DNA from 3 places in the Priestia sp. SB1 genome. Region 3 is predicted to be linked to each of the others. Evidence: riboswitches for the same ligand, from Rfam matches in the RefSeq annotation. Region 3 holds a riboswitch; each other region holds the start of a gene.
The links. Region 3 has a riboswitch for thiamine pyrophosphate ahead of thiM (hydroxyethylthiazole kinase). Riboswitches for the same ligand answer to the same signal wherever they lie in the genome.
Positions count from the first base shown of each region.

Region 1: another riboswitch for thiamine pyrophosphate. It lies ahead of WKH56_RS31620 (thiamine phosphate synthase); the one in region 3 lies ahead of thiM (hydroxyethylthiazole kinase).
Region 2: another riboswitch for thiamine pyrophosphate. It lies ahead of WKH56_RS13790 (acetylornithine deacetylase); the one in region 3 lies ahead of thiM (hydroxyethylthiazole kinase).

Region 1 covers NZ_JBBJSS010000012.1:68,127-75,510, reverse strand. Annotated here, with positions in the region: gene thiO (glycine oxidase ThiO) at 1-681, opposite strand, end outside; gene WKH56_RS31620 (thiamine phosphate synthase) at 665-1,288, opposite strand; TPP riboswitch at 1,410-1,511, opposite strand; gene WKH56_RS31615 (hypothetical protein) at 1,670-1,885, opposite strand; gene crcB (fluoride efflux transporter CrcB) at 1,937-2,323, opposite strand; gene WKH56_RS31605 (fluoride efflux transporter FluC) at 2,324-2,740, opposite strand; gene WKH56_RS31600 (amino acid ABC transporter substrate-binding protein) at 3,064-3,885, shown strand; gene WKH56_RS31595 (amino acid ABC transporter permease) at 3,869-4,573, shown strand; gene WKH56_RS31590 (amino acid ABC transporter ATP-binding protein) at 4,604-5,338, shown strand; gene WKH56_RS31585 (nucleoside hydrolase) at 5,373-6,317, opposite strand; gene WKH56_RS31580 (NADPH:quinone oxidoreductase family protein) at 6,497-7,384, shown strand, end outside.
Region 2 covers NZ_JBBJSS010000003.1:640,522-647,905, reverse strand. Annotated here, with positions in the region: gene nei (endonuclease VIII) at 181-999, shown strand; gene WKH56_RS13815 (FAS1-like dehydratase domain-containing protein) at 1,104-1,481, shown strand; partial or broken gene WKH56_RS13810 (N-acetylmuramic acid 6-phosphate etherase family protein) at 1,760-2,161, shown strand; gene WKH56_RS13805 (MurR/RpiR family transcriptional regulator) at 2,133-2,987, shown strand; gene WKH56_RS13800 (PTS transporter subunit EIIC) at 3,077-4,438, shown strand; gene WKH56_RS13795 (MupG family TIM beta-alpha barrel fold protein) at 4,435-5,445, shown strand; TPP riboswitch at 5,668-5,770, shown strand; gene WKH56_RS13790 (acetylornithine deacetylase) at 5,885-7,162, shown strand; gene tenA (thiaminase II) at 7,168-7,384, shown strand, end outside.
Region 3 covers NZ_JBBJSS010000004.1:532,957-540,340, forward strand. Annotated here, with positions in the region: gene WKH56_RS17875 (pyridoxamine 5'-phosphate oxidase family protein) at 1-282, shown strand, start outside; gene thiE (thiamine phosphate synthase) at 310-954, opposite strand; gene thiM (hydroxyethylthiazole kinase) at 968-1,774, opposite strand; TPP riboswitch at 1,850-1,958, opposite strand; gene WKH56_RS17890 (MFS transporter) at 2,135-3,352, opposite strand; gene WKH56_RS17895 (TetR/AcrR family transcriptional regulator) at 3,449-4,048, opposite strand; gene WKH56_RS17900 (GNAT family N-acetyltransferase) at 4,310-4,771, opposite strand; gene WKH56_RS17905 (hypothetical protein) at 4,945-5,451, shown strand; gene WKH56_RS17910 (UDP-N-acetylmuramoyl-L-alanyl-D-glutamate--2,6-diaminopimelate ligase) at 5,549-7,048, opposite strand.

The DNA.
Region 1 (7,384 bases), on a different contig from region 3:
TACAGGAAACACCTCGCCTAAATGTTCAGAAGAAATAAAGCGTTTAGCCCATGAGCCTGCTGCAATCACTACTTTTTCTCCATAAAAAGAGCCTTTGGACGTCTGTACCCCTTTTACTGTTTCATTTTCCATAATAAGAGAGTGAACGTCACAGTATTCAAATACATCTGCTCCGTGATACAAGGCTCCATGAGCAAGAGCTTGTGTTAACTTAGCCGGAGCTAGCTGGCCGTCTCCCGGTATTGTAATGGCTCCGTATATGTCTGGAGAGAGCCCGGGTTCTAACAAACGCGCTTCTTTTACATCGATCCATCTTACATCTTTGTCCCACCGGTGGTGCTGAGCGGCTTTTTTCTTTAATACGTGTGCATCTTCTTCTGTTACAGCGACTTTTAATAAGCCTTTTTGAATGAGCTCTACGTCGATAGCCGTTTTTTCTTTTAGTTCCTTCACCAGTTCAGGAAACATGCTTCTGCTCTTAATAGCAAGGTCTAAAAGAGGACCTTCTTCATCAATTTCAGCTTGAGCACCTAAAATACCAGCGGCTGCACTTGAAGCTTCACAACCAACTTGATTGCGTTCAAGAATAGCTACTGACGCTCCTTGTTTTGACAAATGATAAGCGATAGAAGAGCTGATTATACCTCCTCCGATTAACAGTACATCATAATGCTGCTTCATTTTCTCCACCTCCAGATGTCCATATATGAGAATATTGTTTAATCGCTTTCAGGGGATCTTGCGCAAGCATGACACCAGACATCACGGCTATACCGTGTGCTCCTGTTTGAAGTACCTCTTTGGCATTTACAGGTGTAATTCCTCCAATGGCAATAACCGGTATCTGCACAGCGTCTACTACTTCTTTTAGTGCCGCTATCCCTCGACTTTTTAATTCTTTTTTTGAATGTGTTGAATAAATATGTCCGTATAAAATGTAGTGAGCACCATCTTTTTCAGCTTCTAAAGCCTCTTCCACAGAGTGAACTGACTTTCCAACAATAAGAGAAGGAAATGCGTCTATAACAAACGAAACGTCTAAACTATGATAGGCAAGCTGTACACCTTTTGCTTTTAAAGCATGCGCTACATCAACTCGGTCATTCACAATAATTTTAGAGCGACAAAATGGTAGGCTTTCTAGTAAACATTGAATCTGCTTTGCCGTTTTCTTTTTTTCTCTAATATGAATGGCGCCCGCAAAAGGCGCGATAGCCGTTAAAATTTTTTGAAGCTCTTCGATTGGCTGCTTATCTGTTGTAATGACATGAAATTTAGGAATATCCACATGATCGAAACCTTTCCATTCAGAATAAAGAGAAATTTCAATCACTTCATCTTGTGCAGAGGGCTTTATTACATACAAAAAACCACTCTACAACGTAGAGTGGTTAGCATGCATCGTTATGTAAACATGATCGCCACTTCCCTACGCTGGTCCAAACCAGATCAGGTTCAAAGGGTCCGAAATACATCCGTCTCAGCTTCAAAAAGCTCCCCTAGTGATTGCTATTTATTGATTTTGTTTTTGCACTTAAAATTATAACACAACTAGATGTAAATACAATATCTCTTTATGCTCTTACGGCTCTCTTCCTTTTATAGATGTATCTTTTAAGCTTCTTTACTAAGAGGCCCGGCGCACCGAATCATTCTGCTTTTTATATAGTTAGTAATCGGTATAGTCGTCAAATTCTTCTTTGTCTTTTTCCTTTTTCCGATCCCATATAAACAGCAGGAGTAACATAATAAAAGTTAGAATATAAAAACCGTAAAAAATAAATGCCGCCACAACATTTATAAATAAAAATAAAAAACCAATGATCTGACCTGCAACAGCTACAATCAACAAAATGTATTTCCAAACTTCTGCTTTTCTATCCATTCTCTACTTCTCCGTCTTTTTGTTTTTCCCTACTAGAAACGTTCTCTTTACTTATAATAAAAACGTTCCTGCCAGTAAACCGACTGTAAATAAACCAACTGTTCCAAATGCTGAAATCCCCACGTACGCCAACATTTTCCGATAAGATTTTTCCCGAATTAACTGTACGGTTTCCACACTAAACGTTGAAAAAGTGGTAAAGGCACCAAAAAACCCAATGCCAATCATTAAAAATATTGAATCATCATAAGCATGACTCGGAACCTTTCCATAATAACTACCGTAAAAAAGACCAAGCCCAAACGCACCGAGCAAGTTTACAAACAGCATTGAGACTGGAAAAGGAGGGTTTGAAACTGTTTTTGTAACTTTTAAACCCAAAAGATAACGGCATATTCCTCCAGCTGCCCCGCCAAGTGCCAAGCTCACTATGCTCATTTACTTCACCTCATGTACTTTCACTAAATTTTTCCCTGCCGCTTCACCGCATAGATAGCCTGCTAAAGCAAGAAGGATTCCACCTACTAAAGAGACAATGACATAAATGGCTCCCCAAAATAAATGGTGCTGAGTGAGAGAAATGACGTCTCCTGCAAAGGTTGAATACGTTGTAAAACCGCCGCACACGCCAACTCCTAGTCCAAGCTTTATCCATTCTTTTGGCTTTTTCCACGCAAAAAATCCTGTTAATAGGCCTAGTATGAAGCTTCCTAATAGGTTTTCAATTACCGTTCCTATTGGATAGCCCGTATATAATAAGGAAATATTTAGCAAATAACGCGCATATGTACCAGCGATAGCACCAAAGGCAATTGAGATTAAGTTTATGGCTTTCATCATATCGCTCCGTTTCATAAATTCTTCTTTAAGTGTACCATAAGGAATTTATTTCTACCTTAACATTTAACTATATGTTTATTGCACCAAAAGTCATGAAAAAATGAAAGAGAAAATCGTCGCATGAAACTTCCTTTTTACTCCTCAAATATCCCTTAAAAATCCACTTAATCCAAATTTTAAAATCTTTCTGTATCCTTATGACAAACCGTGTATAGAAGGTATATTTCCCTTATTTTAAGTCACATTAATCGTATAAGTTTTTTTTGTTGACTTTTGCTGTGTTCTTGTTTAGTATCACAGAGTATCATTTCCTATCAGAATACTAGGGGGTTTAGAAAATGAAGAAATTTGCTGCACTTTTGTCGCTACTATTAGCTTTCACAGTTGTGCTTGCCGCATGCGGTTCTAGCTCAAAAAATGAAGCAAACAATGGAGACAATAAATCTTCACAAGAGGATTTATATAATAAAGTGAAAAAAGATGGCGTATTAACAATTGGAACTGAAGGTACATACCCTCCGTTCACTTTTCATGATGACAAACAAAAGCTAACTGGGTTTGATGTAGAATTGGCTCAAGAAGTAGCTAAACGTCTTGGCGTAAAAGCTGAGTTCAAAGAAACACAGTGGGATGGCATGTTTGCCGGATTAGATGCTAAACGCTTTGACATGATTGCTAATGAAGTGGGTATTCGTGAAGATCGTCAAAAGAAATACGATTTCTCTGACCCATACATCCAGTCAGGCGCCGTATTAATTGTTCGTAAAGACGAAAAAGATATCAAATCATTTAAAGATTTAAAAGGAAAAAAATCAGCACAGTCATTAACAAGTAACTACAAAGACATGGCTCAATCTTATGGTGCAAACATTACGAGTGCTGAAGGTTTTGCTCAAGCAGTAGAACTAATGAGCGCAAACCGTGTTGATGCTACAATCAACGATAAATTATCGTTCCTTGACTATAAGAAAAAGCACCCTAACGCACCTATCAAAATCGCGGATGAAAAATCCGATGGTGCTGCAAGCGGCTTTATGTTTAGAAAAGACAGCGGTAAGTTAGTGGATAAAGTAAACAAAGCATTGAAAGATATGAAAAAAGACGGAACATACGCAAAAATTTCTAAGAAATGGTTTGGCGAAGATGTTTCTCCTAAATAATATTTTTCCTGATGGAGAGCGATTGAATCAATTGATTTCAATCGCTCAATCATCTCTCTTACCAATGCTAAAGGGAGCTATTCAATATTCTATTCCACTAACATTAATCACGTTTGTACTCGGTATCATTTTAGCTGTCTTAACAGCCTTGGCTCGTTTATCATCTATAAAAGTTTTAAATATAATTGCGCGCATCTATGTATCGATTATTCGAGGTACACCGCTGCTTGTGCAATTATTTATTATTTTCTACGGCTTACCCAATTTAGATATAACAATTGACCCATTTATCTCTGCTATTATTGGATTTTCATTAAGTGTAGGTGCGTATGCATCTGAAATTATCCGAGCAGCGATTCAATCTATTCCTAAAGGACAGTGGGAAGCTGGCTACTCACTTGGTATGACCTATTCCCAAGCGTTAAGACGGATTATTTTACCGCAAGCAGCACGTGTATCGATTCCGCCATTATCTAACTCTTTTATTAGCCTTATTAAAGATACGTCACTTGCATCGCTTATTCTTGTTTCTGAGATGTTCCGTAAAGCTCAAGAAATTGCTTCGACTAACTATGAATTTTTACTTCTTTATAGTGAAGCAGCGCTCTTGTACTGGATTATGTGTACAATCTTATCCATTATCCAAGGACGCATTGAAATAAGACTAGATCGTTACGTATCTAAATAACCGTTTCGAGTAGCTAAAGGAGTTTTTCATATGATTAATATCAAAAATTTGCATAAATCATTCGGTGATTTGCAAGTATTAAAAGGGATTGATTTAGAAGTTGAACAGGGCAAGGTAATTGTATTAATTGGTCCTTCTGGATCGGGTAAAACTACTTTTTTACGTTGCTTAAATCTTTTAGAAATCCCAACAGACGGCACGATTGAACTTGATAAAAAAAGCATGAATTTCACCAAACCTGTTCGTAAAAAAGACATTACTTCATTTCGAAGCCTAACAGGTATGGTCTTTCAAAACTATAACTTATTTCCTCATAAAAGTGCGCTTGAAAATGTTATGGAAGGTCCTGTAATTGTAAAAGGCGTTTCTACTCAAGAGGCAGAAAAAAGAGGTAAAGAATTGTTAACACGCGTTGGCTTAGGCGATAAGCTCGACTTTTACCCTTTCCAGCTGTCTGGCGGACAACAACAGCGTGTTGGCATCGCCAGAGCAATGGCGATGGACCCAAAAGTTATGCTATTTGATGAGCCTACTTCAGCTCTTGACCCTGAGCTTGTAGGAGACGTTCTTCAAGCGATGAAAGACCTGGCAAAAGAAGGAATGACGATGGTGGTGGTAACTCATGAAATGCGCTTTGCCCGTGAAGTAGCAGATGAAGTTATTTTTATGGATCAAGGTGTCATTATGGAAAGAGGTACACCGGATCAAATATTTTCAAATCCTCAACAAGAGCGGACACGTCAATTCTTGAATATGATTCATTAAAAAGGTTGCACATTTTCACGTGCAACCTTTTTCTTTATTTGGCTACTGCTTTTTTCATTAAATCTGTAATGTACGTAAAGAATGCTTCAGCTGTGACGTCATACACGACGTCTACAGGTCGTCCCTCTTCAGAAATTTCTGTTCTTCCTTGTCTTGGTGTTTCTGTATACACAATACTCGAAACGGTTTTTACCTTCACAAGTGTTGAATTCCCTGTAAATGCTGTTGTGAGTACGTCCCACAAATAATAAGTCGAATTGGTTTCAACATGCACAAGCGGCGGGCAAGCCGCGTAGCACTGCCCTACAAAGTCTACTCCTTCATACCTGCGAAGTGAAGCCCACATTTGGCGAATAGCCGGCGTTAATGGAACTTGATTCGTGCTTTCTAAAGCAACCATCTCAATTTTAATGCTGCTTTCCCATACTCTTGCTACTGCTTCTGGATCCCAAAAAGCATTCCATTCCGCCGTTCCATCATGTTCAGGCTCCTGCACATTTCCTACTTCTTGAAATGTACCGCCCATCCACACTAACTTATCAATTTTCTCTTCTATTTCAGGCGCTTTTTCAAGTGCTCTTGCCAAATCAGTTAGCGGTCCTGTAAATAATAAAGTCGTTTTTCCGTCTGTGTGCTGCAATGTTTCAATTAAATGATCATGAGCAGGCAGCTGACTTATTTTTGTTTGCACTTTCCCTTTTTCATTTAAAATTGGCAGTGCATCTACATAAAACGTATGCATGCGCCATTCTTTTGGAAATGGGTTCATACCACGTGAAGTAGATTTGGCTACCTCGATATCATAACTTCCAAAACGATCAATAATTTTTTGGCTTGCGCTGATACCTGGCTCTAAGTATCCGTCAGCAGGAATGACAGATACCCCCGTTACCTTTACATCATCCATTTGCAGCAGTAAAAAAAGGGATACTAAATCATCAATCCCTGCATCATGGTTAAAATATATGTTTGTGCTCATGTCTCTTCTCCTCTTTTCTATGTATCGCTACGTAATAGCTGTACCGCTATTTTATAATGAAATGGCCTCTTTGGTAATCAAAGTATTATGAACTTCTTTTACTATTTTCTATAATGGGTATAGAAATAAGGTAATCTATGTATAGGCATATACATCTCAGTATAGAAAGGAGAAATAAAATGAAGCAATCATTTTCAGCATTAGTAGTAGATAAAACAGGTGAAGAACAAGTGGAGGCGTCTGTCCAAGAACTGACGCTAAACGATTTGCCAGAAGGCGATGTACTTATTCGCGTTCATTATTCAGGGGTGAATTATAAAGATAGCTTAGCCAGCATCGCAAACGGCAATATTGTGACAAGCTATCCGTTTGTTCCAGGTATTGACCTAGCAGGAATCGTTGTATCTTCTGACAGCCCTGATTTTAAAGAAGGTGATCGTGTCATCGCAACAAGCTATGACATTGGCGTATCACACTTTGGAGGCTACAGTGAGTATGCGCGCTTACGCAGCGAATGGATTGTCCCTCTTCCTGAAAATTTGACGTTAAAAGAAGCAATGATTATCGGAACAGCTGGCTTCACAGCTGCTTTATCTGTGCATCGCTTAGAGGAAAACCATACTAGTCCATCTAACGGCTCTGTGCTTGTAACAGGGGCTACGGGAGGTGTAGGAAGCTTTGCGGTTGCCATTCTTTCAAAATTAGGCTACACAGTGGAAGCAAGTACAGGAAAAAGCTCGGAAGCAGCTTATTTGAAAGAGCTTGGCGCTTCCTCTATTGTAGCGCGTGAAGACGTTTATAACGGCAAATTAAAAGCATTAGGCAAGCAAAAATGGGCCGCTGCGGTGGATCCTGTGGGTGGAGAGCCCCTAGCTTCTGTCCTCAGTCAAATTCAGTACGGAGGCTCTGTAGCGGTCAGCGGGCTAACAGCTGGAGGCAAAGTGCCAACAACGGTCTTTCCCTTCATTTTGAGAGGGATTAATTTACTCGGCATCGATTCTGTTTACTGTCCAATGCCTACTCGAAAAGAGATTTGGAATAGACTCGCTAATGACTTTAAACCTGAA
Region 2 (7,384 bases), on a different contig from region 3:
AGTAAGATAAACACTATAGAAAGTAAAAAAGGTATCAACATTTTACTATAAGAGTAAACGTCATGCATAATTTAAAGGTTCTTTTAGCAAAAGAAGGGCGCAGCCGCTTCTTTCTTGCAAAGCAGAAATAAAACCGAAATAATAAATGAAGAAAGTTAGGCAAGAAAGGAGTTTCATTATATGCCAGAAGGTCCAGAAATTAGACGAGCAGCCGACGAAGTGGAAAAAGCGATTATCGGTCTTCCTGTTCGCGAGATATGGTTTGCTTTTCCATCTTTGCAACATTATGAAGAAGTATTAACAGGAGCTCGTATTGAGAGAGTAGATACAAAAGGAAAAGCTATGCTTATTCGTTTTGACAACGGCTATACCATTTACTCACATAATCAGCTTTATGGAAAATGGTATGTTCGTTCATCTTACAATTATCCATCTACAAACAGACAGCTGCGCCTTGCAATTCATAATGAAAAAAAATCAGCGCTGCTTTATAGCGCTTCTGATATTGAAGTATTGCGTGATGAAGAAGTTCCAGCTCATCCTTTTGTATCAAGGGTTGGTCCTGATATCTTAAGTGAAGAAGTAACGGCAGGTGAGCTTTTAGACCGTTTTTATTCTAAACCATTTTATCGTAGAAAGTGGGCATCGCTGCTGCTAGACCAAAGCTTTATAGCTGGGATTGGCAATTACTTGCGCAGTGAAATCCTATTTGTAGCGGGAATTAACCCTGCAGCTCGTCCCATAGACTGCACGGAAGAACAGCTTAAAAAGGCAGCTGAAGCAACCATTTCTCTTGTAAAACAGTCCTATAAAACAGGTGGCATTACAAATGATGTAAAGCTTGCTGAATCGTTAAAAAAGAAAGGGCAAAAGCGCTCTGCATACCGCCACTGGGTTTTTAACCGTGAAGGAGAAGCTTGTCGAATTGACGGCACGCCTATTCTAAAAGTCCAAGCTGCTTCTAGAAGGCTTTATTACTGTCCTACTTGTCAGAAATAGCAGGATATATTTATTCTGCTATTTTTTTGATGTAAAAATGAATGAACATTCATTTTTGTGATATAGTTAAAAAGTAAAGTCATAACCTTAAGGGGAGGGATAAGATGGAATGTAAAGCAGGAGATACATTTACGTGGCAAAGAACGTTTCAAGAGGAAGAAATCATGCAGTTTGCGGAGATGACTGGAGACCGGGGCAAACATCATATAGAACGTGACGAAAAAGGGCGGCTAATGGTACATGGGCTTATGACTGCTAGTATTGGGACAAAGATAGGGGGAGACTTAAACTACATTGCAAGAGAAATGGTGAGTGAATTTCTTCGTCCAGTTTTTGCAGGAGATACAGTTACCTGTGAATGTATATTAACTGAAGTAGAAAAAGCAGATGGTTTTCAAAAAGTGAAAATCAAATCAGTGTATCGAAATCAACAAGGTAAAGAAGTACTGATAGGGACAAGTAATGGAATTATAAGAGATTGAAATGAAAGCGCTAACAAAAAATAAGTTATGAAGGTTGTTAAAAAAGTCACGGATTCGTGGCTTTTTTTATGTTATTTTTAAAACATAATTTTAAAAATAAATAAAATTATTGAAATTATATTTTAAAGAGATTATAATAACCATAACTTTACTACAAGATTAAAAAGGAGCTAAAAAGGTGAATGAACAGCTTACGTTGTTAACCACAGAGTCTCAAAACGAGTAGACAATGAAGATAGATGCGTCTAGTAAAAAAGAAATTTTAAACGTAATGAATAAATGGTAGTTCTCTTATTGGAAAAGCAGCGGACCATAGTATTGAGTTGGTAGTAGGTCCAGAAGTGCTAACGGGTTCCACAAGGTTAAAAGCAGCAAGCACTCACAAAATGATTCTCAACATGATTTCCACCGCGGCTATGATTAAAATAGGAAAAGTCTATGAAAACTTAATGATAGGTATTATTTGTGAAATTACTGGTGTTTTTTATGGTCAGGCAAGTCAAACGCTCGAAGAAGCAAATAATGAGATAAAAACAGCAGTGGTTATGTTCAAAACAAACGAAAATTATGACACCGCGAAGATATTACTGAATAATGCGGACGGTTATGTAAGAAGAGAGATTAAATATTACGTATGTAAGGAGAGAAACGATGTCAACAGGCGGATTAACAATGATTAAAAATACGGTGGCTAAGCTTCCAGATTCGGAGCGGAAAATTGCTGAATATATTTTAAACAACCCGCATACTGTGGTAAACAGTACGGCTGGGGAACTAGGAAGACTAGCGAATGCGAGCAGTGCTGCTGTTATTCGTTTGTGTAAATCTATCGGGGTTAGCGGCTTTCAAGAATTAAAGGTTAGAGTAGCCGGTGATTTAGCTAAAGATACAGAACAAGGATACCGTGATATTGAAACAAATGAAACAATTCAATCTATTGTCAAAAAAACGGCAAGCAACAGCATTCAAAGTCTAAGTGATACGGCTGAGCTTGTGAATTATAAAGAAGTAGAGCGGGCTGTTTTGGCGCTGATTGGAGCAAAAAACATTCATTTTTTCGGAATTGGTGCTTCACATATTATTGCTATAGATGCGCAGCAAAAATTTCTTCGAATTAATAAAAATGCGACGGCTTTTGCGGATAGCCATTTAGCAGCTACACTCATCGCAAATGCAAGTAAAGACGATGTAGTTGTGGGTATTTCTTTTTCAGGAGAGACTCCTGAAGTAAGCAACGTCTTATCTTTAGCTAAAAATCGCGGAGTAAAGACGATTAGCTTAACTAAGTACGGACAGTCTACCGTTTCGTCTTTAGCAGATATTTGTTTGTATACGTCTTATTCTCAAGAAGCGCCGTTTCGAAGCGCAGCAACATCGTCTCGTTTAGCCCAGCTTTATGTGATTGATGTTTTATTTTTAAGTATTGCAGCGCAGCAGTACGACCAGACGATTGAGTATATTGACAAAACAAGAGATGCCATTCAGTTTTTGAAAGATAAGAAATAAAAAAAGAAAACGATTACAAAAAGGGGGTTTTGTGGTCTGTTTCCTCAGTGGCGTATCCATCTAAGAGGAAAATACAAGGGGGGATTAACATGTCTTTAGATAATCATCAATTAGCAAAGGCTGTTTTGGAGATGCTTGGGGGAGCATCCAATATTGAAGCGTATACGCATTGCATGACGCGGCTGCGTGTGACTATAAAAGATGATTCAATTGTTAAAAAGGCAGATATACGAAAACTTGAAGGCGTGCTCGGATTAGTGGAAGAAGAAACGCTGCAAATCATTATTGGGCCGGGCAAAGTGAACAAAGTAACAGAAGAATTTGGAAAGTTAATTGATGAATCCGGCGGTATTAACTTAGAAGATCGTGCAGCACAGCGGAAATCGGAGCTGAAAGAAAAAAATGCAACTCCGTTTAAGCTGTTGCTTCGCCGAATTGCAAGTATTTTTATTCCGTTGATACCTGCTCTTGTAGCATCTGGACTTATTACCGGAGTGACAAAAGCAGCTGTGCAGGCGAAGTGGCTTCCGGCAGATTCACAGATTGCTATTCTTTTAACCGTTATCGGAAGCGGTTTATTTGCCTATCTTGGTATTTTAGTAGGTATTAATGCAGCAAAAGAATTTGGTGGTTCGCCAGCTCTAGGAGGCTTAGCGGGCATTTTAGTCATTAATCCTGCCGTAGCTGATATTAAACTTTTTGGTGAAGCACTTTTGCCGGGGCGTGGGGGCTTAATAGGAGTGCTGCTTGCAGCAATCTTTATGGCCGTGTTAGAAAAACGAGTACGTAAATTTGTCCCACAGTCACTGGATATTATTATTACACCAACCGTTACGGTGTTAATTACAGGAATTATTACGTATGTGGTATTCATGCCAATTGGCGGCTTCATTTCAGATGGAATCACAAAAGGTCTTTTAGGAGTTTTAGAGGTTGGAGGAGTTGTAGCAGGCTTTGTTTTAGGGGCAACGTTTTTGCCGCTCGTTATTACAGGACTGCATCAAGGTCTTACTCCGGTCCATTTAGAGCTTATTAATTCGATTGGAGATGATCCGCTTCTTCCTATACTAGCAATGGGCGGAGCCGGTCAGGTTGGTGCAGCTTTTGCTATTTATATCAAAACAAAGAAAAAACGCTTAAAGCGAGCAATTGGAGGCGCACTTCCTTCAGGGCTGCTGGGAATCGGAGAGCCGCTTATTTTTGGAGTCACACTTCCTTTAGGGCGTCCATTTTTAACCGCTTGTCTTGGAGCTGGAATCGGCGGAGCGTTTCAGGCGCACTTCCATATTGCAACTGTAGCAGTGGGAGTATCGGGTTTGCCGCTTACGTTTTTAGTTCATGCGCATCAAATTCTTCTTTATTTACTTGGATTAGTTATTGCTTACGCAGCAGGCTTTATTTGTACCTATTTCTTTGGATTTAACGATGAAATGGCGAGGGAGTTTGAATGATTGGCATTTCATTTTATTTGAACGATAGAGATGCCAAACAAAGATTAGTAGAAGCGAGTGAATGCGGCGTTACACGCGCATTCACTTCACTTCACATTCCAGAGGAAAAAGGAGATTTGGCTGAACGGGCAAAAGAATTGCTTCATGTGGCTAGAGATTGTGGAATAAGCGTGTATGCAGATGTATCTAAGCATACACCGGTTCATTTAGGTATCGAAAGCCTTATGACTCTATCTTCACTTGGCGTATCAGGTATTAGACTAGACGATGGCTTTAGCGTAGAAGAAACGATTTTACTTGCGGATGAGTTTTATATTGCCCTTAATGCAAGTACAGTGTCAAAACTAGAAATAGAAGCGCTATTATCTGCAGGTCTTCATCATCATCAGCTGCTTGCTTGGCATAATTTTTATCCGCGGCCTGAAACAGGGCTTGAAGAAACGTTTTTTCAACAGCAGACAGATTTATTTAATGAACTTCGTATTCCAGTTTGTGCTTATATTCCTGGAGAAGGCGAAAAGAGAGGACCTATTTATCAAGGACTTCCTACTAGAGAAAAAGACCGTAATAAATGTCCTTTTACCTCTGCAGTAGATTTATACGGATGCGGAGTAACGGAGGTTTATATTGGAGATCCATACGCCAGTTCAAATTTATTAAAACGTTTAGTTCAATATCAAGAAAACCGCATTATTCCGCTACGCATTCGTTCACCTCATATACAGGGAACGTACAGCGTGCGTCCGGATGTATCAAGAGACGTTCTGCGATTGGTTGATACACGATCTGTAAAACCAGTGCTGCCATTTCATACAGTAGAACGCAGAATCGGAGCAATTACAATGGACAATGATGGCTACGGACGTTATAGAGGAGAGGTTCAAATAGCTAAAAGGAATTTGTCTGCAAATGCTAATGTGAATGTGATTGGGTATGTAATAGAAGAAGATCACGAGCTGCTTTCATTAGTGAGACCGGGGCAAAAGCTTGAGCTTATTACTGTCTGAAGGAAAAAACGGTGTATTTTTAAAGAAGCCAATAGCTAACTAGTAATGTCACAAAAACAAAGAGCACACACTGCATGAAAAAGGTGTGTGCTTTTTCTTTTACTACTAAAAAGGAAACTATTTTCATTACCATATCATGAACCTTTCTATTGAATAAAACGCTTTACTATGATAAAACTATTACAGGTAAACATATGATAATAGATTAATTTCATAGAGATACAACACCACTAGGGGTGCTTTCGAAGCTGAGAGAGACGATAAGTCTTAACCCTTATAACCTGAACTAGGTAATACTAGCGTAGGAAAGAGGTATTGTAATGGATGTTTTGTATGGGATTTCCTTACGAACTCGTTATAATAATTTTGTGTACATAAACAAAAACACTTCTTTCCTGCGAAAGAAGTGTTTTTTTATGCGTAAAGGAAGGTGTCATACATGAAAGAAACAATTGATTTGCTTGTCAAACAGGTAGAGGAGCGCAAAGGAGAGTTAATCCAGTTATTAACAACGCTTGTTTCGTATAAAACGCCAGCGCCTCCTGCACGAAATTCTCATGAAGCGCAGCTGTACGTAGCGGATTTTCTTAAAAACTGCGGTTTTTCCATTGATATGTGGGACTTATATTCTAACGACCCTATCGTAGTGGGAACGTTAAAAGGACAAAAATCGGCTGACTATCAAAGCTTGATTATTAACGGCCATATGGATGTTGCTGAGGTACAAGAAAATGAAAATTGGGAAACCAATCCGTTTGAAGCTGTTGTGAAAGACAATATGATAATTGGACGCGGAGTTGCTGATATGAAAGGCGGTTTGGCGGGAGCATTATTTGCAGTTCAGCTTTTAACAGAAACAGGAATCGAGCTGCCAGGAGACTTGATTTTTGAATCCGTTGTAGGAGAAGAAGTAGGAGAGGCAGGTACGCTGCAATGCTGTCAGAAAGGGTATACAGCTGATTTTGCGCTTGTAGTCGATACAAGTGATTTACATATTCAAGGTCAAGGCGGAGTGATCACGGGATGGATTACGATAAAAAGCAGTAAAACCTATCATGACGGTACACGCCGAAGTATGATTCATGCTGGAGGAGGGCTGTTAGCCGCAAGCGCTATTGAAAAGATGGCAAAAGTGATCGGAGGGCTACAAGAATTGGAGCGTCACTGGGCTGTTACAAAGAGCTATCCAGGATTTTTGCCAGGGACAAATACGATTAATCCAGCAGTAATCGAAGGCGGAAGACATGCTGCTTTTATTGCAGATGAATGCAGGCTGTGGATCACCGTTCACTATTATCCTAATGAATCGTACGACCAAGTATCAAAAGAAGTGGAAGAATATATTATAGCTATTGCAAAAGCAGATCCATGGTTAAAAGATAATCTGCCAACCTTTGAATGGGGAGGCACATCAATGATTGAAGACAGAGGAGAAATCTTTCCGTCATTAGAAATTGATGAAAATCATGCAGGAGTGCAGCTGCTTGCAAATACTCATGAACAAATGGAAGGGAAAAAGCCTCCAATTGATGTGTCAACTAGCGTAACAGACGGGGGATGGCTAGCTGATGCGGGAATTCCCGCCGCTATTTACGGTCCGGGAAATTTAGCAAATGCACATGCTGTGAACGAACAATTAGATATTAATCAGCTTGTTCAATATACAAAAGTGATAGTGCAGTTCATTTATACGTGGCTGCATACGCATAAGGAGTGATCATCATGAAATTTAGTGAACGATTATACGAAAAGCTGCAGCCTATTTGGCGTCAAAATCATAATCATCCCTTCGTACAGGGGATGGGAGATGGAACGCTTGAAAAGGAGAAGTTTCGCTTCTACATGATTCAAGATTACCTTTACCTAATTGATTATGCCAAATTATTTGCGATTGGAGCCATGAAAGCTACCGATCTTCAAACGATGGGGAAATTTGCAG
Region 3 (7,384 bases):
ACAAATATCAATACACATAAGGCAGAAGAAATCGAAGCCAATCCGAACGTGCACGTACTATTGGGCTACAGCGGCGAAGGATATGGCGATCAATACTTAGAATTATCCGGGACAGCTGTTCTTCGTACCGGTGATCAATTAAAAGGACGTATATGGAACGATCACATGAAAGAATGGTTTGACGGTCCAAATGACCCTGAGTATGTTGTTCTGGAAATTACACCAAACGAAATTCGCTTTATGAATGAAGGCGAAGAAACTCCTCAAACCGTTCAGCTATAATAAAAAAGCGCACACTGTGCGCTTTTTTTATTTTCCTACCGCTTCTTTCAATTGAGCTGCTTTTTCTTTTGGAGACGCTGCTAAGCTAATCGCGGTAATAATAGAAACACCATCTGCACCTGCTTCTACTACTTGTTTGGCATTTTCAGGCGTGATGCCACCGATTCCTACAATTGGAAAGTCAATATTCTGGTTTCGCACTTCTTCAATTAATTTTGTACCTTGCACTGCTTTTGCGTCTTTTTTTGTAGAAGTAGGAAAAACAGGTCCCATTCCTACATAATCCGCCCCGTCTTTTATCGCTTGCTGCAGCTCTTGTAAATTATGAACAGAGACGCCCACAATTCCTTTTCCTATTTTTTCTCGAACAATATGAGCTTTTTCATCTTCTTGTCCAATATGAACGCCATCTGCTTGTAAGCGGATCGCTAAGTCAAGATCATCATTCACAACAAAAGGAACGCTGTGCTGCTGACAAATTTGCTGAAGTTCTTTCGCCAGCTGATATTTCGCTTCTCCTGTTAAGGCACCCTCGCCTTTTTCACGAAATTGAAACACGGTAACGCCGCCTTCAATTGCTTCTTTTAATACTTCTTTCGGATCTTTTTTACAGTTATTGCTGCCCATTATAAAATAAACTTTCAGCAGCTTTTTAATTTCTTCGTTTGTCATTTTCCCGCTCCTTTTAACGTTGATGTACTCTTGCATATGATTCAATATCCTGTCCAGATAAAAGATGAAGCTGATTTAACAGCTCAATTTGAAAGCTCCCCGGCCCTTCTTCACCTTTTTTCGCTGCGGCGATTTCACCTGCCACTCCGTAAAAACTTAAAGCAGCAACACTTGCCTCGACATATTCTTTTTCTACAGCCGCGAAAGCTCCTATAATTGATGTCAGCAGACATCCAGTACCCGTCACCTTCGTAAATAACGGGTGACCGTTGTCTACTGTATACGTTGTGTTTCCATCGGTGATCACATCTTGTTTCCCCGTAATAACAATCACTGTATCTAATTTGTTCGCTGCTTTCTCAGCAAGTTCAATGACGTCTCCTTGCCCTTCTAATGAATCAACGCCTTTAATGAGCCATGACTCGCCTACTACATTCGCAACTTCAGCAGCGTTACCGCGAATAACGGCAATATTTAATTCTTCTACAAGCTGACGTGCCACTTCTGTACGAAACGGTGTCGCTCCGGCTCCTACAGGATCGAAAATAACCGGCACGCCGTTTTCATTTGCTGATTTTCCTGCTATTCTCATCGCTTCTACTTCTTGAGCCGTCAGTGTACCCATATTTAAGACAAGCGCTCCGGCGATTCGAGCCATATCAGCCACTTCTTCCTTCGCATAAGCCATAACAGGTGACGCTCCTATGGCAAGCAGTCCATTTGCTGTAAAATTGGTTACCACAACATTCGTAATATTATGAACAAGCGGACTTGTATCTCTTACTTTTTCTAATTGAGCTGAAATTTTACTAATATCCATGTTCTCTCACTCTTTTCATTTAGTTTTAACACTGCAAAAAAAAGACAAAAAAGCACCTTGCATGCGCAAAGTGCTTTGGTATGTACTCACATTCCCTGCGCTGGCATTATCCAACAGGTTCAAATGGTCAACAGGCGCCCCTGTACTCTCAGCCTGCCCCGCGCAAGCTCCCATACTATTTATTACTACGTTTAAAGTTTACTATTAACTTTTTTTATTTGCAACCATTTCACTGTTTTGCCCATAAAATAAAGCTTCGTTATAGGCTGAGTGGTGTTGTAAATCTTACAGCTTTACTAAAAGCATCATTAAAAGACCTCCAGTAAACTACTGGAGGTCTTCTATCTCCTAAAAATTCTATTATTTCTCTTGAATCGCTTGATTTCTCACAGCTGTTTTTCGGTCCTTCCCTGCTCTTAAAGATAAAAGAAAACAAAGCAGCAGTACAAGTGCAGCTGATACGTACGGATAATTAACGTTTATATCAAAGAGAAAGCCTGCGACAACGGGTCCAATAATATTCCCAAGACTTGTATAAGCAGAATTTAGTCCGGCTACATACCCTTGGTCGTCTTGTGCCATCATCGACATTTGCGTGCTTATTGCCGGACGTAAAATATCTGTTGCTAAAAAGACGATAAATGTTACAACAATAATAAGCCAGTACGTGTGCACAAATAGCGTAAGTAAAATAAAAAGTCCCGTCATCATCAAGCAAAACGAAATGACTCTTTTTTCACCGAACTTATTTAAAATCCAGCCAAAAATCGTAACCTGCACAACAGCCCCTGCAATAGAGCCAAACGTAATAACAAACGCAATATCTTTTGGCGTAAAGCTAAATTTATGATCAACAAATAGTGAAAAGATCGTTTCATAATTGGATAATCCAAACGATGTCACAAAAACGATAATTAAACTTAAAAAATAAGGTTCTTTGTAGGAATTCATAAGCTGCAGTAGCAGCCGATCTTCTTTTGGATTCTCATTGTTTGAAACAGCATGATCTTGTACAGGACGAGACTCCGGCAAAACAAAAAGCGTAATCACTGCAGCCAAGCCTCCTGCTACTGCGGCCATGTAAAACGGCACGCGCATGCCGTATTCAGCTAAAAAGCCTCCAATACCGGGCCCGATAATAAATCCTGTTGTAATCGCTGCCGTCACATAGCCCATTCCTTTAGCGCGTTCTTTAGCAGACGTCACGTCCGCTGTATAGGCCATAACAGCAGGCATAATAAGCGCGGCCCCGACCCCACCTAGCATTCTGGATACAAATAATAAAAGAGGTGTACTCACTGAACCAAAGAACCATTCAGACAGGGCAAAAACAATCATTCCCGCTACAATAATTTTCTTTCTCCCTAACGAATCGGATAATCGCCCCGCTAAAGGCGAAAACAGAAATTGAGTTAGTGAAAACACCGCTACTAAAAGCCCCATCACGCTGCCGTTGATATGAAGCTCCGTCATATAGGTTGGCATAATTGGAATAACGAGACCGATTCCCGTAAAGATAATAAAAATATTTAGCATGAGCAGCAAAATCGCCGCTCGATTTCTTAACAATAATGACATATAAACCTCCTGATTACAAAAATACTGAACGTTCGGTCTATAAAAATACAAAATAATGAGGGATTACTCATTGCCACAATAAGCATCCCCGCTTATTTAAGAAGACCTTGCTATAATTCCGTTTAAAAATACATCGATTGCTGAATGGTAAAGCTGCAGGGCATTTTCCGTACTCGTTTTTCGAGACATGCGGCTCATTCCAACAAACAGCCCTTCTAAAATTACTGCAAGCTGCTCTGCATTTTTATGAGAAAACTCGCCTTCATCGATGCCCTGTTGCAAAAGTTCCCGGTTAAACTCCACGTGTCGTTTCACCATCTCATCAATTCGCTCTTCGATGTCGCTGCCCTTTTCCTCGTTGTTAAAAAACTCATCGGCAGCTTTCGTAAGAGGATGATTCAAATCATCTAAAATGATTTGCTCCGCTATTCCAAAAAGCTTATCTCTTGTTGTTTTGTAAAGAGACTCTCTTTCTTTCCAGTTTCGTTCCCACTCAAGATCCCATTCGTCTATTAAATAAAGAAAAAGCCCTTCTTTACTTTTAAAGTGATAATAAATATTCCCTTTACTGCTTCCCGTAGCTTCTACAATTTCTTCAATAGATGTAGCTTTATAGCCTTTTTGAGAAAACAATGCTTTAGCGGCATCTGCCACTTTTCTTTTGGTTTGTTCACTTTGAAGCTTTTTTTTATTCAAGCTATTTCCACCGCCCCGTACATTTATTATTTATACTGAACATTCGTTTTGTATTATCTGACACCTATACTACATAGGAAAAACCTTTTTGTCTAGTGAGAAAACCTAGTTTATACCTTTTTATATGAATCATTACCAAAACAAAGCCTCCTAAAAAGGCTTTGCCTAAAAAGCTTACTTGCTAACAGGATAAATGACCGCTGCTTGCCCGCACAGTTTGCATACAAATAAACAAATCATCTGCGCCTTCTTTCCTGTCTTTTACTCATTCAATTTCTTTGTCATAAACACACTGTATGGATCTTCTTTGTAGGTAGAAAACGGTTCGCACTCGTAAAATCCAAAACTGGCGTATAGCTTTCTAGCCGGTTCAAAAGCGGGTGCGGATCCTGTTTCTAAGCTTAAGCGTCGGTACCCTCGTTTTTGCGCTTCATTTATTATGTACTGCAGCAGCTCTCTAGCAATTCCTTTCCGTAAATGAGCGGTAGCTGTTCGCATCGATTTAATTTCTCCGTGGTGCTCATCTAACTCTTTTACAGCTCCGCACCCTGCTAGCTGACTTCCTTCCCACACGCTCCAAAACGTAATATGACGTTGTTTTAAACTTTCAATATCTAGAGCATGAATACTTTCAGGGGGGGAATGTAAGTTCATTCCTTGAAGGTGAGAACTTACTAGCTCAATAACTTCATTGTTCGTTAAGTGGTCTCTTTTTATTTTAATCATCTTCTCTTCCTTCCTGCTACTAAAGGGTGGTCAACTACAAACCGACTTATGAATACATTCACTGTCGACCTTTAAAAATCCTTTTATACACTCCCTTCTTTTTCTCCAGTTATTAAAACAGACTTTGCCAAGCAGATGTTTCATACATTGTTAAACGGAGGTGAAATTCGTTGAAGAAAGTTTTATTTTGTCTTGTCCCTCTTTTGTTTTTATTATCCGCCTGCTTTAGTGATCCTGTTCAAGATGATTTAATCGATTATAACAATCAAGATTTAAAGAAAGCCGCTCAGCTTGAAAAAGAGGCGATTGACGCATACGATTCCGTTACAGGCGCTAACTACACAAGTGACGCTGTTATGTACGATACGATGACGAGTGAAGTCATTCCTACCTATCGTAAATTTGTTGACGAACTGGAAAACATCGATGTAGAAACCGACGATCTTCGAAAGGTTCATGAAGGCTATATAAAGGCTGCCAATACCCAGTATAATGCTTTTATTAAAATTGTCAGTGCTTTGGAAAAGCAGGACCGCAACCTTATTGCTGAGGCAAACGCTATGCTTGATGAAGCACGAAAAGGTATACGCGATTACAATGCAGCTATTAAAAAGCTGGCTAAAGAACATGATGTAAAAATTGAAGAACCAAAAACACAGCGCGAAAACAGCCTATAGTTTTGATGCAAAAAGAAGGTCTCTAAAAACAGTAAGAGACCTTCTTTCGTATGATGTTTCAATTTCTCCACGTTCGTTCAATAAATGAAGAAGAATATCAGGAAATATTGCTTAACGATGCATAATAAGAGGCAATAATGTCTTCATCTGAATGCGGAATTCCGTTTCCTTTTACAAGCTGAGCGCCGTTAATACAGCCGCTTGTAAGTAAAATAATATCATTCGCCTTTCCCAAAGAAAGCGACTTTAATACTCCTTCTGTTCGAGTAGGGGCGCGGTGAATATTACTTGCGCTCGGATTCGAAAAACCTGTCATCACTTGATCTACAATTACGTTGGGATCATGATAACCTGGGTGATCAACCGTTACGATAATTTCATCAGCTTTTCCTTCAATGGTACGCGCCATTTTAGGCATTTTATTAAAATCTCGAATGCCGATCCCTGCAATCATGACAATCAGCTGGTTATACTCCATCTTTTTTACTTCTTCTACCAAACGCGTAAGGGCAACGGGCGTATGGGCATAGTCTAAAATCACTTTTTGGTTATTAGGACCTTCTATCACCTGAAATCGCCCTTCTGGACTTTCCAATTGAGGAAGTACGCTAATAATATCTTCAATGTGGTATTCAAAGTGAACAGCTGTACCAATGGCCGCTAGCACGTTAGCAATGTTGTAATCACCATATACAGGCACTGCTACTTTGTATGACTGTCCTTTATAAAGTAAATCAAAGAAAGAGCCTCCTTCTTTGACGGTGATGTTTGTTGCTTGCAGAGTTGCCTCCTTGTTATTTAATAAACTATACGTGACTTTAGGTCCTTCAAATACCCTGCTTAAGTCTTTGCCCATGTCCTGATCATCTATATTAATAACGGCATGTTTGGCCTGTTGAAATAATTTCATCTTACATTTTTTATAGTGCTCAAACGTTTTATGATACTCTAAATGTTCTTCCGATAAGTTTGTATGAATGGCTACATCAAAATAAATATTTTCTACTCGCTGCTGATCAATCGCAATCGAAGATACTTCCATCACTGCCGCTTCATCACCTCTTGTATACAAATCATAAAAAATTTTATGCAAGTCTACCGACTCAGGTGTTGTAGGCGTACTCTTTTTATAAACTAACTTCTGCTTTGATGACCAAATGCCGGTCGTTCCAATCGATCCTGTTGGCAATTTTAAAAGAGTTAAAAGCGACCTTACGTAAGCTGCTACGGTTGTTTTGCCATTTGTACCTGTAACGCCAATTGTCTCAATTTTTTCATCCGTATAATCAAAATACATTTTAGAAAAAGACGCCATTACTTTGCGAACGTCGTCAACAGCTAAAAACGTACAGTGAGAATACTGAGTGCTCAAAAGACGAAGCTCCTCGATGCTTGTCCCAAAGACTGCTACGGCTCCTCTAGCTATAGCTTCTTTAATATATTGATGTCCATCTTCATTTTCACCTTTTATACTAAAAAATACGGATCCGTCGTGAACTTGTTTTGAATGATATGTGAGATGGGTGATTGTTTGAGATGCAGGCCCAAAAATATGTTTAATTGATAAATTCGTTAATGTATCAAAGTGGATGTTCATAGCTATTCCTCACAGTGTATAAATTTTATTTTTAATATGTTCTAAAATCCCTTAAATACTCTTTGAAGGATATTTTTTCTTTATCTCCATTTATAAAGAGCTTTCTACAATTCAATCTTTTTATTTTGCTTTCATGTGTAGAACGAAAATAAAGAAAAGACGGATCACTATTTTTAAAAACTAAAAGCATGTAAAATATGGATGAACTGTGTATATCATACCAGCAACAAAAGCAAAGTATTGTAGTAAAATATTCCCCCTACACGTGCAAAACGAAACCCTTCTTTAAAATAATTTCATAGAGTAAGTTGAATCATGATAAATACTTGAACGTGG